Regions from separate parts of the Thermodesulfovibrio sp. 1176 genome, predicted to be linked through region 2. Evidence: riboswitches for the same ligand, from Rfam matches in the RefSeq annotation. Region 2 holds a riboswitch; the other holds the start of a gene.
What was found. Region 2 has a riboswitch for cobalamin ahead of metE (5-methyltetrahydropteroyltriglutamate--homocysteine S-methyltransferase). Riboswitches for the same ligand answer to the same signal wherever they lie in the genome.
Positions count from the first base shown of each region.

Region 1: linked by a shared signal. The riboswitch ahead of QI155_RS08020 (TonB-dependent receptor) and the one ahead of metE (5-methyltetrahydropteroyltriglutamate--homocysteine S-methyltransferase) in region 2 are both predicted to bind cobalamin.

Region 1 covers NZ_JARZRZ010000004.1:49,612-57,351, reverse strand. Annotated here, with positions in the region: gene QI155_RS08025 (hypothetical protein) at 1-1,863, opposite strand, end outside; cobalamin riboswitch at 1,991-2,201, shown strand; gene QI155_RS08020 (TonB-dependent receptor) at 2,234-4,192, shown strand; gene QI155_RS08015 (helical backbone metal receptor) at 4,194-4,979, shown strand; gene uvrB (excinuclease ABC subunit UvrB) at 4,969-6,984, opposite strand; gene hemB (porphobilinogen synthase) at 6,988-7,740, opposite strand, start outside.
Region 2 covers NZ_JARZRZ010000001.1:102,159-109,898, forward strand. Annotated here, with positions in the region: gene QI155_RS00555 (ribonucleoside triphosphate reductase) at 1-2,765, opposite strand, end outside; gene metE (5-methyltetrahydropteroyltriglutamate--homocysteine S-methyltransferase) at 3,025-5,271, opposite strand; cobalamin riboswitch at 5,302-5,492, opposite strand; gene QI155_RS00565 (metalloregulator ArsR/SmtB family transcription factor) at 5,551-5,895, shown strand; gene QI155_RS00570 (permease) at 5,913-7,079, shown strand; gene QI155_RS00575 (TlyA family RNA methyltransferase) at 7,069-7,740, opposite strand, start outside.

The DNA.
Region 1 (7,740 bases), on a different contig from region 2:
TGCATAAATTTTTTTGTTTATAATTTTATTGAACATTGCAGAGCTTGGAATTCTTAATCCATCAAAACTATAAAACTCTATCTCAAATTTTTTTGAGCCTATTAGATAATCAATTTCTCCCCATACATATAAATTTCCTGATAGAAGTGTCATATCATTTGTCCCATTAACAGAAAACAAAAAATATGAGTAGTTTTCTGCTTTTGATGATTGCATAAACTTTAATTCAGCACTTAAATCTAAGATATCCCTAATGAGAATAATTTCTCCGCCGATACCAGCTGAAACTATTTCATAACTTGCTCCCAATTCTCCGTATGTTTTTAGTTCAACAAATGGAGTGATTCCAATTTTAGTCTCTGGTGGGCTCAAATTAAGAAGACCATAAGCATCAATCTTTGCTATTCCTTTAAAACCTATTTCTCCTTTTATGTTAATGGGACCAACTGGAAATTCAAACTCTGTATTCCATCCAATATTTCTCTTAAAAAGTTCTTTTTCATAAAACTGATTTAAATTGTATTCTACATTTTTCCATTCTGGAAAAGGTGTTAAAGTTAAATAGGTTACTTTAATTTTGGTTCTATCTATTTTATCAATTTTTAAAATATCTTCAATTTTTTCACCAAAAAGCATTATATTAGCACGGAAAAAAGGATTAATATTTAAATCATTTTGTTGTCCCGAAATATTTAAGAATGAAACAAGTTTCACCCCAAAGTCTTCATTACCAAAGGATTCATCACATTTCCATTCCCAGTTAAAGGGTACAGAGTCCTTTGGTCTACCAGATAATTCTGATTTACCCTCTGAATAACCCTCACAAGTAACCTGAGAAGGTAAGGGAATTGTAACTTTCTTTAAAAAATCCTTTGATATCATTTCCTTTTGCAGTTTAAAATGTTCTCTTGGATATATATATTTGATTTTTATAGGTTTGTTATCTCTCAGACTGTAACCTAATTTGTTCAGACCCTCTTCTATCTCATTTACTTCCTTCAAAAATTTTTGAAAATCTACTGTTTTAGTTTTTCTTGTAATTAAAGGCTTGTCATTAAACCATATTGTCTTTTCCTTTAAAATAATCACTTCTTTACCATCTTTATCTTTTGTGACAAATCTGGCGAATTCATCAGGCTGAAAACCAATAAATTTTATCGGAGGAAGTTTTTCCATTAAAAATTTTTCTTGAGGTATTCGCAGAACCCTACCCTTTTTTAATATACCTTCAGGAATCTTCGATACTTCAAGGCATTTAGGATGAAAACTCTTTTTGAAATCAGGATGTGGATGACATTCATTCTGTTGTTTATAGTGTTGATTATTGTAGATAGAAAAAGATGCATAAATTGCAGAATCCCTACACTGTAGAGGCTCTTTTGAAACCCATCCCCACACATCAATATATCCTTTTTGTAAATCTTTTTCAGTTACTACAAATCCAATAACTGGAAATCCACTATAATGATAGACAGGAAAAGCTGGGGTTGGTCCGTAATACTCTAAAAGATTAGTCTCATTTTCAGAATATTTGATTCCAATAAGCCTCAAAGACATAGTTTTTGACCATGATTTGACAGCCAAGCCTGATGGTCCTTCAAATGCACAATCATATATTTTTTGGTATTGAATTCCGGGAATTGTTTTTTTCTGTGTAAATCTGATCCTGACTCCAACAGATAATTTTTGTCCCTGATCAGGTTCTTTAGAAAATAAAATATCTTCTATCTCAGCACACCAATATGTTTTTCCTATATCTACCGATTTTATTGTCGGAGGTGTTGTTGTTTTCATCTGGGCATCTAAAAAAGAAGGAAAAACTAAAATAAACATTAGAAATAAATATAAAAATTTTGTTCTCATTGCCTTACTCTCCGTATATATCAATTTTTAAAACATCTTCGACATTAAAAATTTTTCCAATTTTATCAAAATTTTATTGACTTTTCAACAGTAATTTCAATTAGTATGAAAATCCTTAAACTTTAAAATCAAAAATATTTGACTTGATATATAAATTTTTTATATACTTTTTTGGCTGGATTCAAGGGAAGTGAGGTGAGAATCCTCCGCTGCCCCGCAGCCGTGTTGGGAACGAAAGCCCATTAAGCCACTGTCATGGGTAATACCATGATGGGAAGGCGGGCAAGTAGGTGCATTAGCCCTAAGCCGGAAGACCTGTCCAGCTGGAGGCTCTTTGAGCTTCCAATTTCCTCGCGGGAGGGTGAACTTTATGTTTATAGTTTTACTATCTTTAATTTTTTTATTTTCCTTTCAATCAGTTTATGCATCAGAAAATCAGTTCGAAGATATTATAGTTACAGCAACGAGATATGATGAAGAAATTTCCAAAATTCCCTCATTCATCACAGTAATATCAGAAGAAGATATTAAAAATTCAACTGCCCAAACAATCCCTGATATCTTAAAAAAATTTGGTATCCATGTAAGTGATATTACAGGAAATAAAAGATCTTACAATATAGATATTCGAGGCTTTGGAGAAACCTCTCCTTCCAACTTACTCGTTCTTATTGATGGAATGAAAATTAATCAACCAGACCTTAGTGGAACGGACTGGTTATTAATTCCTTTAGAGCGAGTAGAAAAAATAGAGATAATAAGAAGTTCAGCGGGAAGTGTTTTATACGGAGATAATGCAACTGGTGGAGTTATAAACATTATAACAAAAAAAACAGAAAAACTTAATGCAGGAATAACAATTTCAGCTGGTGGTTACGAGACATTCAAGCAGTATGCATACGCAACTGCGGAGTTAAATGCCTTTTCTCTTTATCTTTCAGGTAGTTATTTAAATTCCAATGGATACCGAAGAAACAGCGATATAGAATCTAAAGATTTCGGCTTAAAATTAAATTACTCTATTAACGGTAATATCAATATAAAATTTAATAGTGGATATCACAAGGATAACACAGGTCTTCCAGGTGCATTAAAGGAAAGTGATATTTCTGCTGGTATTTCAAGGAAAGAGTCAACTCATCCAAATGATTTTTCAGAAACAGAAGATTACTATTTAAAGTTAACTCCAGAGATTTATTTTCTGGGAGACAATATATTTAAAATTGACCTTTCTTACAGAAAAAGAGCATGGATATCTTTTGCTTCAGGTGATTGGGGAGATTTTTTAGGTGATAGTGAGATGAAAACTTTTGGAATTCTTCCTCAGTTTATTTTTAAACAAAAGTTTTACTGGGGGAAAAACTCTTTAACAGCAGGCTTTGATTATCAAAAGACAACTAATAAAATCATTAATAATGGAGTATTTTTTGGTTTTCTATTTACCAGTGAATATAAGCTAAGAAAGAAAAATTATGGTTACTATATATATGATGAATTAAATGTTTTAGATAATATATCTATTTCTGCGGGATATAGACATGATAGAGCAGATTTTTACTTTTATCCTTCAAATACTGAAACTGTATCTATGCAAGAAGATATCTATACTGTAGGTGTAAACTATAAATTTTATAAAGAATCTTACGCCTATATCAGCTTTACAAAAAGCTTTAGGTATCCTCTTTTAGATGAACTTTACAGTTTCTATACCAATACTGTCAATACAAAATTAAACCCTCAAAAATCTTATGACTACGAAATGGGCTTGAGATATTACTTTAATGACAATATATACTCTAATATTAACTTCTTCAGAATTTACACCTATGATGAAATATTCTTAAATCCTGTCACTTATAACAATGAAAATCTTGATGGAAAAACAAAAAGAGATGGTATAGAGATTTCTTTAAATGCAAAAATTTTTAGCTGGCTCACAGTATTTACTAACTACTCTTATATTAATGCAAAAATAAAAGGTGGACAATATGAAGGTAAAAATATCCCAAATGTTCCAAAACATAAAGCATCTTTTGGATTAAAATCTGATATTACTAAAGAATTCAGCTTCTATCTTGATTGCATCTATATTGGCAGTCGTCCTTTCATCAGTGATTTTTCAAACAGTTTTGATAAGCAGAAAGGTTATTTAGTTTTTAATACAAAAATAACATATAAAAATAAAAATATAAGAGCATTTTTAGACATAAACAACTTATTTAATAAAAGATATTCAGAATATGGCGTTTTGGGAGGCTTTCCAATTGAAAAAACATATTATCCATCTCCAGGGAGAAACTTTCTTATAGGATTATCGGTTAATTTGTAAAATGTTTGTTTTACAACTTATCTTTCTGTTTATTTTTTTTACAAACTCTGTCTTGGCTGAAGAGCCTCAGCGAATAGTTTCTTTAGCGCCTAATGTGACAGAAACTTTGTATTATCTTGAAGCTAATGATAAACTTATTGGTGTTACAAACTATTGTAACTGGCCTGAGGAAGTTAAAAATAAACCTAAAATAGGAGGGATGATAAATCCCTCCTTTGAAAAAATTTTATCTTTAAAACCTGACCTTGTAATAATTTCAAGAGATGGTACCCCAAAAGAAGTTTATAAAAGACTTATAGATTTAGGACTTAATGTTTATGTTTTTGCACCGAAAAATCTAAAAGAACTCCCACAGGAAATAATCAAACTTGGCAATATAATCGGCAGGACAAAAAAAGCTAAAGAGGTTGCTCAGAATTTTCAAAGAGAAATCAATAAAATAAAAAAGGTTTTTCATGGAGAAAAAGCTCTTTTTATTATATGGCATGAACCAATTATAGTTGCGGGAGAGTCATCCCATATTGATGAAATCATGAAAATTTTAGGATTAAATAATATTGCAAAATTTTCTTCGATGAATGTTGAAGAAATAATTAAAAAGAATCCTGAGGTAATATTTTTAGGTACAGGACATGAAGTAACTGTAAAACATTTACTTTTTCAACTTAAAGATACAACTGCTTTAAAAAAGGGAAATATTTTTTATGTTAGTGATAAGGTATATCGTTTAAGTCCTCGAATCATAGAAGGAATAAAGGAAATGGTAGATATAAAAATTAAGAAGTAAGCTTTGCTCCTAATTTTATCATCTTTTCTTTTATTTTAAATATTTTATCCCTTATTGTAGCTGCTTTTTCAAATTCAAGATTTTCTGCTGCATGTCTCATCTCAGATTCAAGTTTTTTAATAGTTTCTTCATTTAGCTCATATTCTTGAACTTCTTCTTCTACAACATCAACAGTAAAGTAATCTCTTTCATAAATTGACGAAAGTATATCTTTAATCTTACTTTTTACTGTTTCAGGGACAATTCCCATTTTTTTGTTGTATTCAAGCTGAATTTTTCTACGTCTTTCAGTCTCTTCAATTGCTTTTTTCATTGACTCTGTAACGGTATCTGCATAAAGAATTACAGTGCCATTTACATTTCTTGATGCTCTTCCTGCTGTCTGTATAAGAGACCTTTCTGAGCGAAGAAATCCTTCTTTGTCTGCATCAAATATTGCAACAAGGGAGACTTCAGGAAGGTCAAGCCCTTCTCTTAAGAGATTTACGCCTATCAAGACATCAAACTTTCCGAGTCTGAGATCTCTTAAAATTTCAATTCTTTCAAGGGTGTCAATATCTGAATGTAAATATTTTGCTTTAATTCCTAAGCTTGTATAATAATCAGTTAAATCCTCTGCCATTTTTTTTGTAAGGGTTGTTACAAGAACTCTTTCTCCCTTTTCAACTCTTTTCTGGATTTCATCAAGAAGGTCTTCAACTTGATTTTTTGCTGGATGCACTTCCATTTTTGGGTCAACAAGACCTGTTGGCCTTATAATTTGCTCAATTATTCTTCCATTTGATTTTTCAATTTCATAATCCCCTGGCGTTGCAGAAACATAAATTACATAATTCATTCTATGTTCAAACTCTTCAAATTTCAATGGTCGGTTATCAAGTGCCGATGGAAGTCTAAATCCATAATCAACAAGAGTTTGTTTTCTTGAACGGTCACCCTCATACATTCCGCCAATCTGAGGCACCGTTACATGACTTTCATCAATAACTGTTAAAAAATCTCCCTTTGATGGTCCTGCATATATGTAATCAATCAAAGTGAATGGAGGCTCACCAGGAAGTCTTCCACTAAGATGTCTTGAGTAGTTTTCTATTCCATGACAGTGTCCAAACTGGCTTAAAAGTTCCATATCAAAACGGGTTCTTTTTTCGATTCGCTCTGCAAATTGATCTTCTCCTCGCTCTTTGAAATATCTTATTCTTTCCTCCAATTCTTCCTCAATTGTTTTTAATGCTTCTATGAGTCTCGGCTCTGGAGTTACCCAATGACTACCTGGTGGAATAAAAATTCTATGAATTCTTCTAATCCTTGTTCCTGAAAGGGGGTCTATTTCATAGATTGCATCAATTTCATTATCAAAAAATTCTACCCTGTATGCTTTATCTAAACAATGGGATGCGTAAATATCCACCACATCTCCACGAACACGAAAGGTTCCTCTTCTGAACTCATCTTCTGCTCTTGTATAAAGAATTTCAACGAGTTTTCTCAGTAAAGCCTCCCTTTCAGTAATCATTCCTTCTTCAAGATTAATATGCATTGCCATGTAGTCATCAGGAGAGCCAATTCCATAGATGCAGGATACAGAGGCTACAACAATAACATCTCTTCTGGTAAGAACACTTAAAGTAGCAGAGTGTCTCATTCTGTCAATGTCATCGTTTATTAAAGCATCCTTTTCAATGTAAGTGTCTGACTCAGGTATATATGCCTCAGGTTGATAATAATCGTAATAGCTTACATAGTATTCAACAGCATTATATGGGAAAAGTTCCTTTAATTCACCGTAAAGTTGTGCTGCAAGGGTTTTATTATGGGCAATAACCAATGTGGGTTTGTTAATTTTTGCAATTACATTTGCAATTGTAAAAGTTTTTCCAGAACCTGTAACACCAAGTAAAACTTGATGCTTGTATCCCCTTCTTATGCCTAAGGCAAGCTCTTTTATTGCCTTTGGCTGGTCTCCCTTTGGTTTAAAGGATGTGGATAATATAAATTTATCCATTAATTATTTTTGAAGAAGTTTTGCAGCTTTCTTGGCAAAGTATGTAAGAATTATGTCTGCTCCTGCTCTTTTTATTGCTGTAAGTATTTCTATCATTACAGCTTCTTCATTAAGCCAGCCAAGCTGGGTTGCTGCCTTTACCATTGAATACTCTCCACTTACATTGTAAGCTGCAACAGGAACATGGAATTTTTGCTTTACATCTGAAATTATATCAAGATAGGCAAGTGCTGGCTTAACCATTACTATATCTGCACCTTCTTCAACATCAAGGGCTACTTCTTTAATAGCTTCTCTTCTATTTGCTGGATCCATCTGATAACTGCGTCTATCACCAAAGGCTGGTGCACTCTGTGCAGCTTCTCTAAAAGGTCCGTAAAAGGCAGAGGCATATTTTACTGCATAGGATAGTATTGCTACATCTGTAAATCCTTCATCATCAAGTACTTTCCGAATCCTTCCAACTCTTCCATCCATCATATCTGAAGGAGCAACAATATCTGCACCTGCACGGGCGTGTGATAGTGCTTCAAGAGCCAACACTTCAAGTGTAGAGTCATTGTCAACTTTACCATTTTTTATAATTCCACAATGTCCGTGCGATGTATATTCGCAAAGGCAAACATCAGTTATAACTATTAAATCTGGTAAAGCATCTTTTATTGCTTTTACTGCTTGCTGAATCACACCTTTTTCATCATAGGCAGAGGTTGCTTTTTCATCTTTATGTTCCGGAATTCCAAAAAGAATAATTGC
Region 2 (7,740 bases):
CCTAAAAATAGATGTTGCACTGTGCCTCCAGTATATTTACTTTGAATTTCATCCTGATGATTTAGTATATATTGAATTGATTCTGTAAATCCAACAGGTAGCCATGTGGAATTTGTATAGTAGGGATTTTCTTTGCCCTGTGTAAATATATCAGGATATTTTTGTTTGTCAATCTTGGCAAGTCTATAACTTGTTCCCTCCGCAGGAGTTGCTTCAAGATTATAGAGATTACCAGTTTCTTCTTGATAGTGAATTAGTCTGTTACGCATAAAATCAAGTACTTGAAGAGCAAAGGATTTTCCTTCCTGAGTCCATATGCCCTTTGTATTTAACCATTTTGCATTAGCAATTGCTTCATTCATTCCAATTATTCCGATTGTTGAAAAGTGATTGCTCCAGTAAAATCCTGTTTTTTCCTTAACTGAACTTAGATAATGTTTTGAGTAAGGATATAGCCCAGAATCTGTAAATCTTTCAAGCACTTTTCGTTTAATTTCAAGAGAAGTTTTTGCAATATCCATGGCTCTTTCTAAACGAGAAAGAAAATCTTCATAACAGCTACTTAAATATCCAATTCTTGGCAGATTAATCGTAACAACACCAATGCTTCCTGTGAGAGGATTTGAACCAAAAAGTCCTCCACCACGATGTTTAAGTTCACGGGTTTCAAGTCTGAGTCTACAGCACATTGACCTTGCATCCTCTGGTTTTAAATCAGAGTTTACATAGTTTGCAAAATAAGGAATTCCGTATTTTGCAGTAGCAGACATGATTAGGTCTATAACAGGGCTATCCCAATCAAAATCTTTTGTTATATTGATTGTTGGTATAGGAAATGTGAATACTCTTCCCTTTGCATCTCCTTCAGTCAAAACATCAAAAAGTGCCTGATTAAAAATATCCATCTCTTTCTGGAATTCTCCATAAGTGTTTTCCTGAGGAAGACCTCCGATAATTACTGCCTGTTTTTTAAGATGTTCTGGAACTTTCAGGTCTAAGGTGATATTACTGAAGGGAGTATTGCCCGTAATAAAGACCTGCCCATTTCTTCTGGCAATGACTGTTTCATTATCGGTGTTAACACTCCATATAATTCCACTGTAATTTACTTTTTCTATTTTGTTTATGTAATCATCATTAGTATCCGTAAGTGTAATTATGTACTGAGTTTTTTTTGAAATGCCTCCGACTACTCTTTCTTTAATATTAAAATTATATCCTGCTAAAACTGCTATGGCTGTTAATCCATCAGCAAATTCTTTATCTGTCACTGTTATTCTTTTTCTATGTTTCTCATTCCATCCATCTCCTTTTATGTAGACTTCTAAAAATAACCTTGCCTGTCTTTGGCTGAGATTGTATAAAAATTCAGGAAATTTTTTTATTCTGGAACCTATAATTTCATGAACCTTTTTGCTTGATGAAGGTTTTAGTCTTATGTGCTCACATGTGCCAAGAGATTTCTGTATTTTTATATCATATTCAAAACCAAATTTATTAAGTAAAGCAACAATTTCTTCATAATTTTCTTTATGGGCTTTTGCTGACTGATAAATACTCACTCGGTAACTTCCTTCTTTTTCAATGCTTCCTTCTGAAAGAACCCAAGCTAATAATTTTATTTCATCATCCGATATTGAATAATCTGAATTTATATTTTTCCCAACCACAGGAATGGCTATTGGAGATTTTAATTGCAATGTCTTTTCAATTGGTTCAAGTAGATATTCTTCTTTATTGAATACTTTTCTTACAATTCTGTGCCTTGGAGAAATTAGCTGATTTTGACTGCGATTTTTCAGGCAATACATAACTCCTTTATAGTGCTCTCTAAAGACATATCTGACACATTTAGATTCAATCTCTCCAGTTTTTATATTAAAAGTGTAAATAGAATCACCAATTTCTATTTCGTTATATTTTTTCCATCCATTTAATGTTAAAATTTCTGTATCTTCTGAAAGACATTGAAAACCAACCCTTGTTGGTACATTCAGGTTAAAAACCCATTCCTGTAAAGCCTGTTTTACCTGTTTATAATTCAACCCGTCATAGGCAATAAATGGTGCAAGAAGGGTATCTACATTGCTGAATGCCTGAGCTCCTGCAGCCTCTCCCTGAAGGGTAAAAAGAAAATTTACAACCTGTCCAAGAGCACTACGGAAGTGTTTTGCAGGACGGGATTCTACTTTTCCTGATACTCCACCAAAACCACGAACAAGCAAATCCATTAAGTCCCAACCAACACAGTAAGGAGCAATTACATTCAAATCATGAATATGTAAATCACCATTTATGTGGGCATCTCTTACTTCAGGGGGATAGATTTTATGTAACCAGTAGCTTTTACTTATCTCGCTTGATATGTAATTATTTAATCCCTGAAGAGAAAAGCTCATGTTGCTGTTTTCCCTTACTCGCCAGTCAACTTTGCTAAGATAATTGTCAATCAATTCAAGCCCACCTTGACGGGCAATTTCACGCATACGTGCATGCTGGTCACGGTAAATAATGTATGCCTTCGCAGTTTTTCGATAGGGACTGCTTAGCAAAATCTCTTCAACAATGTCCTGAATTTCCTCAACATGAGGGTCACGGTCACGAATGAGTTCTTCTGCAAGAAGCAGCACTTTTATTGTAAGTCTGCGGGCAGTATCATAATCGAACTCTGCTGTTGCTTTCCCTGCCTTTGTTATGGCTTTTGTGATTTTTTCAGGATCAAAGGGGACTACTCTACCATCACGCTTTATTATATTTTTAAACATTTTATCCTCCTCCTACGAAAAATTTTTTCATCTCCTTTTATCATTTTGAACATTTGAGTTACTCTTTTTTTATAATCCTGCTTTTTTTTGTTATTTTGATTTTTTAATGTCATTCTGAGCTGAAGGCGAAGAATCTCCTGTTTTCCAAATATATATTTCTCAGGACAAGAATGCCCCAAAAAGTTATGGACTTTTTGGAAAGTGCGCCATTGACTACCTTTGAATGACAAGGAGGATTCATTAAGCATATGATTCAATGCTATACTTTGGAACATTGAGTGCCTCGACATGATTCACGAAATAAAAGAGCAACCATAACCATGTTTTTAAGTGATGCAATGGTTTCCTGCCATCCTCTTGTTTTAAGTCCACAGTCAGGATTAATCCAGAAAAGGGATATATCAATAAGCTTTATTGAACGTTCAACAATTTCAATCATTTCTTCTAATTGGGGCACTCTTGGCGAATGAATATCATATACTCCGATTCCAATGCCTCTGTCATATTTAAACTTTTCAAAGGCTTTTAGGATTTCTCCCCTACTTCTTGATGCTTCAATTGATATGACATCAGCATCCATTTCGTAGATTTTTTCAATTATATCATTAAAATCTGAATAGCACATATGAGTATGAATCTGTGTTTCTGGTTTTACTGAATGGGTAACAATTCTGAAACTTTTGATTGCCCAATCAAAGTATTGATTAACCTTTGCTTTTTTAAGAGGCATTCCCTCTCTGAAAGCTGGTTCATCAATCTGAATGATTTTAATCCCAGCTTTTTCAAGCTCCATTACCTCCTCGTTAAGTGCAAGAGCAATCTGATAAGCAATTTCCTCTTTTGGAATATCTTTTCTTGGATAGGACCACTGAAGAATTGTAACAGGTCCTGTTAAGATGCCCTTTACTGGTTTTTTTGTGAGAGACTGGGCATAAAGCGTTTCTTTAAGAATTAAAGGTTTGTCTCTCCATACATCACCATAAATTATCGGTGGTCTTACACATCTTGAGCCATAGGACTGAACCCATCCATTTTTTGTTATAGCAAATCCCTGTAGCTTTTCAGCAAAAAATTCAACCATATCAGTTCTTTCAAACTCTCCATGAACAAGAACATCAAGTCCGATTTTTTCCTGAATCTCTATTGCTTTTTTTATCTCATTATTGATAAAGTTCTCGTATTCCTCAAGGGAGATTCTGCCAACTTTGTAATCTGCCCTTGCTTTTCTTAATTCAGTAGTTTGGGGGAAGCTTCCTATTGTTGTTGTGGGGAATAAAGGCAGTTTTAAATTTTCCATCTGTTTTTTATATCGCTCTGCAAATTCAGGTTTTCTCTGAAGAGTCTTTTGACTAATCTGAGAAACTTTTTCTGAAACATTTAGATTAACAAATTTCATAGATAAATCCTGCAGAGGTGGTTCTTTCCCCTCATTTATTACTGTTTTAAGAATCGCAAGTTCTTCAAGTCTCTCATTAGCAAAGCTTAATACCTTTAAGAGTTCTTCAGGAAGGTGTTCATTTTTAATTGTTACTGGAAGATGTATGAGAGGACAGGAGTTTGAAAGAATTATTTTTTCAGTGAATTTTGTAAGTATTTCAATGAGTTTTAGAATTTCTTTAAAATCTGTCCTCCAGGGGTCTCTTCCTGAGACAACACCTGCTATTAGAAATTTATCCTTTGGAAAGCCGAACTTTGAAATGTTTTCAAGATTTTCCTTCCCATCTACAAAATCAAATCCTATGCCATGGACTGGTAGTTCATAAACCATCCTTTCATATTCTGATAAAGCCTCGTAATAAGTCTGAACATAGATTTTTATTTTGTTAAAAGGCTTTGTAATTTTTTTATAACAGTCAATGACTTCTCTCATAGTTTTATTATCTAAATCAAGAACCATCGCAGGCTCATCAAATTGAACTTCCTCTACACCAGATTCCTCAAGTTCTTTAAGGAGACCGCGGTAAACAGAAGTTATTTTATCAAGAAAATAAGCGTAGTCTGCTACTTTTGCACAGTAAAGATAGGTAAAAGGTCCTGTTATAACAGGTTTTGTTTTAAAATTAAGAGATGATTTTAAAAGTTCATACTCCTTCAAGGGCTTATTTTCTGTGATTTCAAACTCGGTATTACTTTCAATTTCAGGAACAATGTAGTGATAGTTTGTGTTAAACCATTTTGTCATCTCTGAAGCAGGTGCATCTGCTGTTCCTCTTGCAATTGCAAAATACTTTTCCAGAGGATTTTCAATTTTTCTAAATCTTTCTGGAATTACATTGAACATTAATGAAAGATCAAGAATAAAATCGTAGAAGGAAAATTCATTTGATGGAATAATGTCAATTCCGTGCTTTGCAATTGTTTTAGCATTGTTGAGGATTAAATTTTCAGATGCTTCCATAAGTTCTGCTTGAGAGATTTTACCATTCCAATAGGATTCAAGGACCTTTTTAAGTTCTCTTTGAGGTCCAATTTTAGGATAACCAAAGACAGTTGTTTTAACAGGCATAAATTTTCCTCCCTCGAGGTTTTCTGACAGCCAAAGGCTATCAGGCTGGATAGGTCTTCCGGCTTAGGGCTAATGCGCCTACTTGCCCGCCTTCCCATCTGCATTTGCAGACAGTGGCATTCATGGGCTTTCGTTCCCTACACGGCTGCGGGGCAGCGGGGGATTCTCACCCCTCTTCCCTTATATCCAGCATTTTTGAGATTAAATTAATTCTTAATAGTATGTCAAGAATAAAAAAATTCAGTTGACATATATATAAAAATTTTTTTATATTTCTTTATGAAAGAAATTGTTAAAATTTTTCATGCTTTATCTGACGAGACGCGTTTAAAAATTATCAAACTTCTTGAAAAGGGCGAACTTTGTGTATGTGAGATAGTTTCAGCATTAGATATGGTGCAACCGAAGGTCTCATTTCACTTAGGAATATTAAAGGAGGCAGGATTAGTAAAAATAAGAAGAAAGGGAAAATGGATTCTTTACAGCCTTGATGATGTGGATATATTTAAAAGATTTTTAATTCTTTCTGTTCTTGAAAAAATTTCAGATGAACAAATTAAAAAGGAACTTGAAGCTTTAAAAAATTTTAAAGCCAATCAATCCCCTCGTTATTGTAAAACATAATTAAAAGGGAGGCTAAATTGAAGGAAAGATACAAACTTGCTTTGATTTTTTTTATTTTTATTGTCTTTTACTTTCTTCCCATTGAAAATCAGAGGTTTACAAAGGCAATATTTGAATCCCTTGCTTTAGCTAAATGGTATGCCCAGGAACATGTTCTTCTTTGCCTGGTCCCTGCCTTTTTCATTGCGGGAGCAATAGCTGTCTTTGTAAATAAAGCCTCTGTTATGAAATATTTCGGTGCAAAGGCAAATAAGGTGCTCTCCTATGGTGTAGCTGCCATATCTGGTTCGATACTGGCAGTATGTTCCTGTACAATTCTTCCTCTTTTTATGAGTATTTATCAAAGAGGAGTGGGACTTGGTCCTGCAATTGCTTTTTTGTATTCTGGTCCTGCAATTAATGTTTTAGCAATAATCTTGACTGCCAGAGTTCTTGGATGGGATATTGGTATAGCAAGAGCAGTAGGAGCGGTGCTTTTCAGTGTTATCATAGGTTTACTCATGCATTTAATTTTTTTAAAAGAGGAAAAGAAAAGACAGTCAGATGAGAATTTTGAAGTTTCAGGGCTACAGTCTAAACCGCTTTATCAAGTGGCAATGCATTTATTTTTTATGATAGGGCTTCTAATTTTTGCTAATTGGGGCAGACCTCAGGAAGGAGCCGTTGCCTTCTGGTGGATTGTTTACAATCTTAAATGGATATTAGCCATAGGATTTTTTACCCTTGTCTTGATTTGGAGTCTCAAGTGGTTTAATAAAGATGAACTTGTTCAATGGGTTTATCAGACATGGTATTATGCCTATCTAATAATTCCATTACTTTTCATAGGTGTCCTTGTAGCAGGTTTTTTATTTGGACGAGTTGGGCATGAAGGTATTGTACCCTCTGAGTGGGTTTATTCTACTGTAGGAGATAATTCTTTACAGGCTAATTTAATAGCAAGCATTGTAGGTACTTTTATGTACTTTGCAACATTAACAGAAGTGCCAATTATTCAGGGATTGTTAGGTGCTGGAATGGGTAAAGGCCCAGCCCTTGCAATGCTTCTTGCAGGACCAGCTCTTAGTCTTCCGAGTATGATTGTCATAATGAGAACAATAGGATTTAAAAAAACTGCTGTTTACGTAAGTTTAGTTATAATTATGGCAACAATTTCTGGAATGATATTTGGTGCTATTGTTTAGTATTGATTGAATAAATTAAATATTCAATATTTCCTTTCTGTCCAGGGATAGGAGATTGGGTTATACCAATGACTTTTAATCCGAGACTTTCAAAAAAGTCTCTCATTTCCTTTATAATTTTTTCTCTTTTTTCAGCATCTTTTATAACCCCTCCTCGAGGAACTTCCCCTTTCCCTGCTTCAAACTGTGGCTTAATTAATGCTACAATTTCACCATCGGGCTTAAGAAATTCAAGAATTTTAGGAATAACAAGCCTAAGGGATATAAAAGAGACATCTACTGTAACAATATCTATTTTTTCAGGGATTTTTTCTTTTTGAATATATCTAATATTTGTTTTTTCAATGGGAATAACTCTTGGGTCTGTTCTTAATTTCCAGGCAAGTTGTCCATATCCCACATCTATCGCATAAACTTTTTTAGCTCCATGTTGAATCAGGCAGTCTGTAAATCCTCCTGTGCTTGCACCAACATCCATTGCTACTTTTTCTTTAACATCTATTGAAAATTCCTTTAATGCCTTTTCAAGTTTAAGCCCACCTCTGCTTACATAGGGAAGAGTCTCGCCACAGATTGTTATTTCAGCATTTTGATTAACCATTGTTCCAGGTTTATCAATTTTTTGACCGTTTACAATAACTTTGCCTTCAAGAATAAGTGC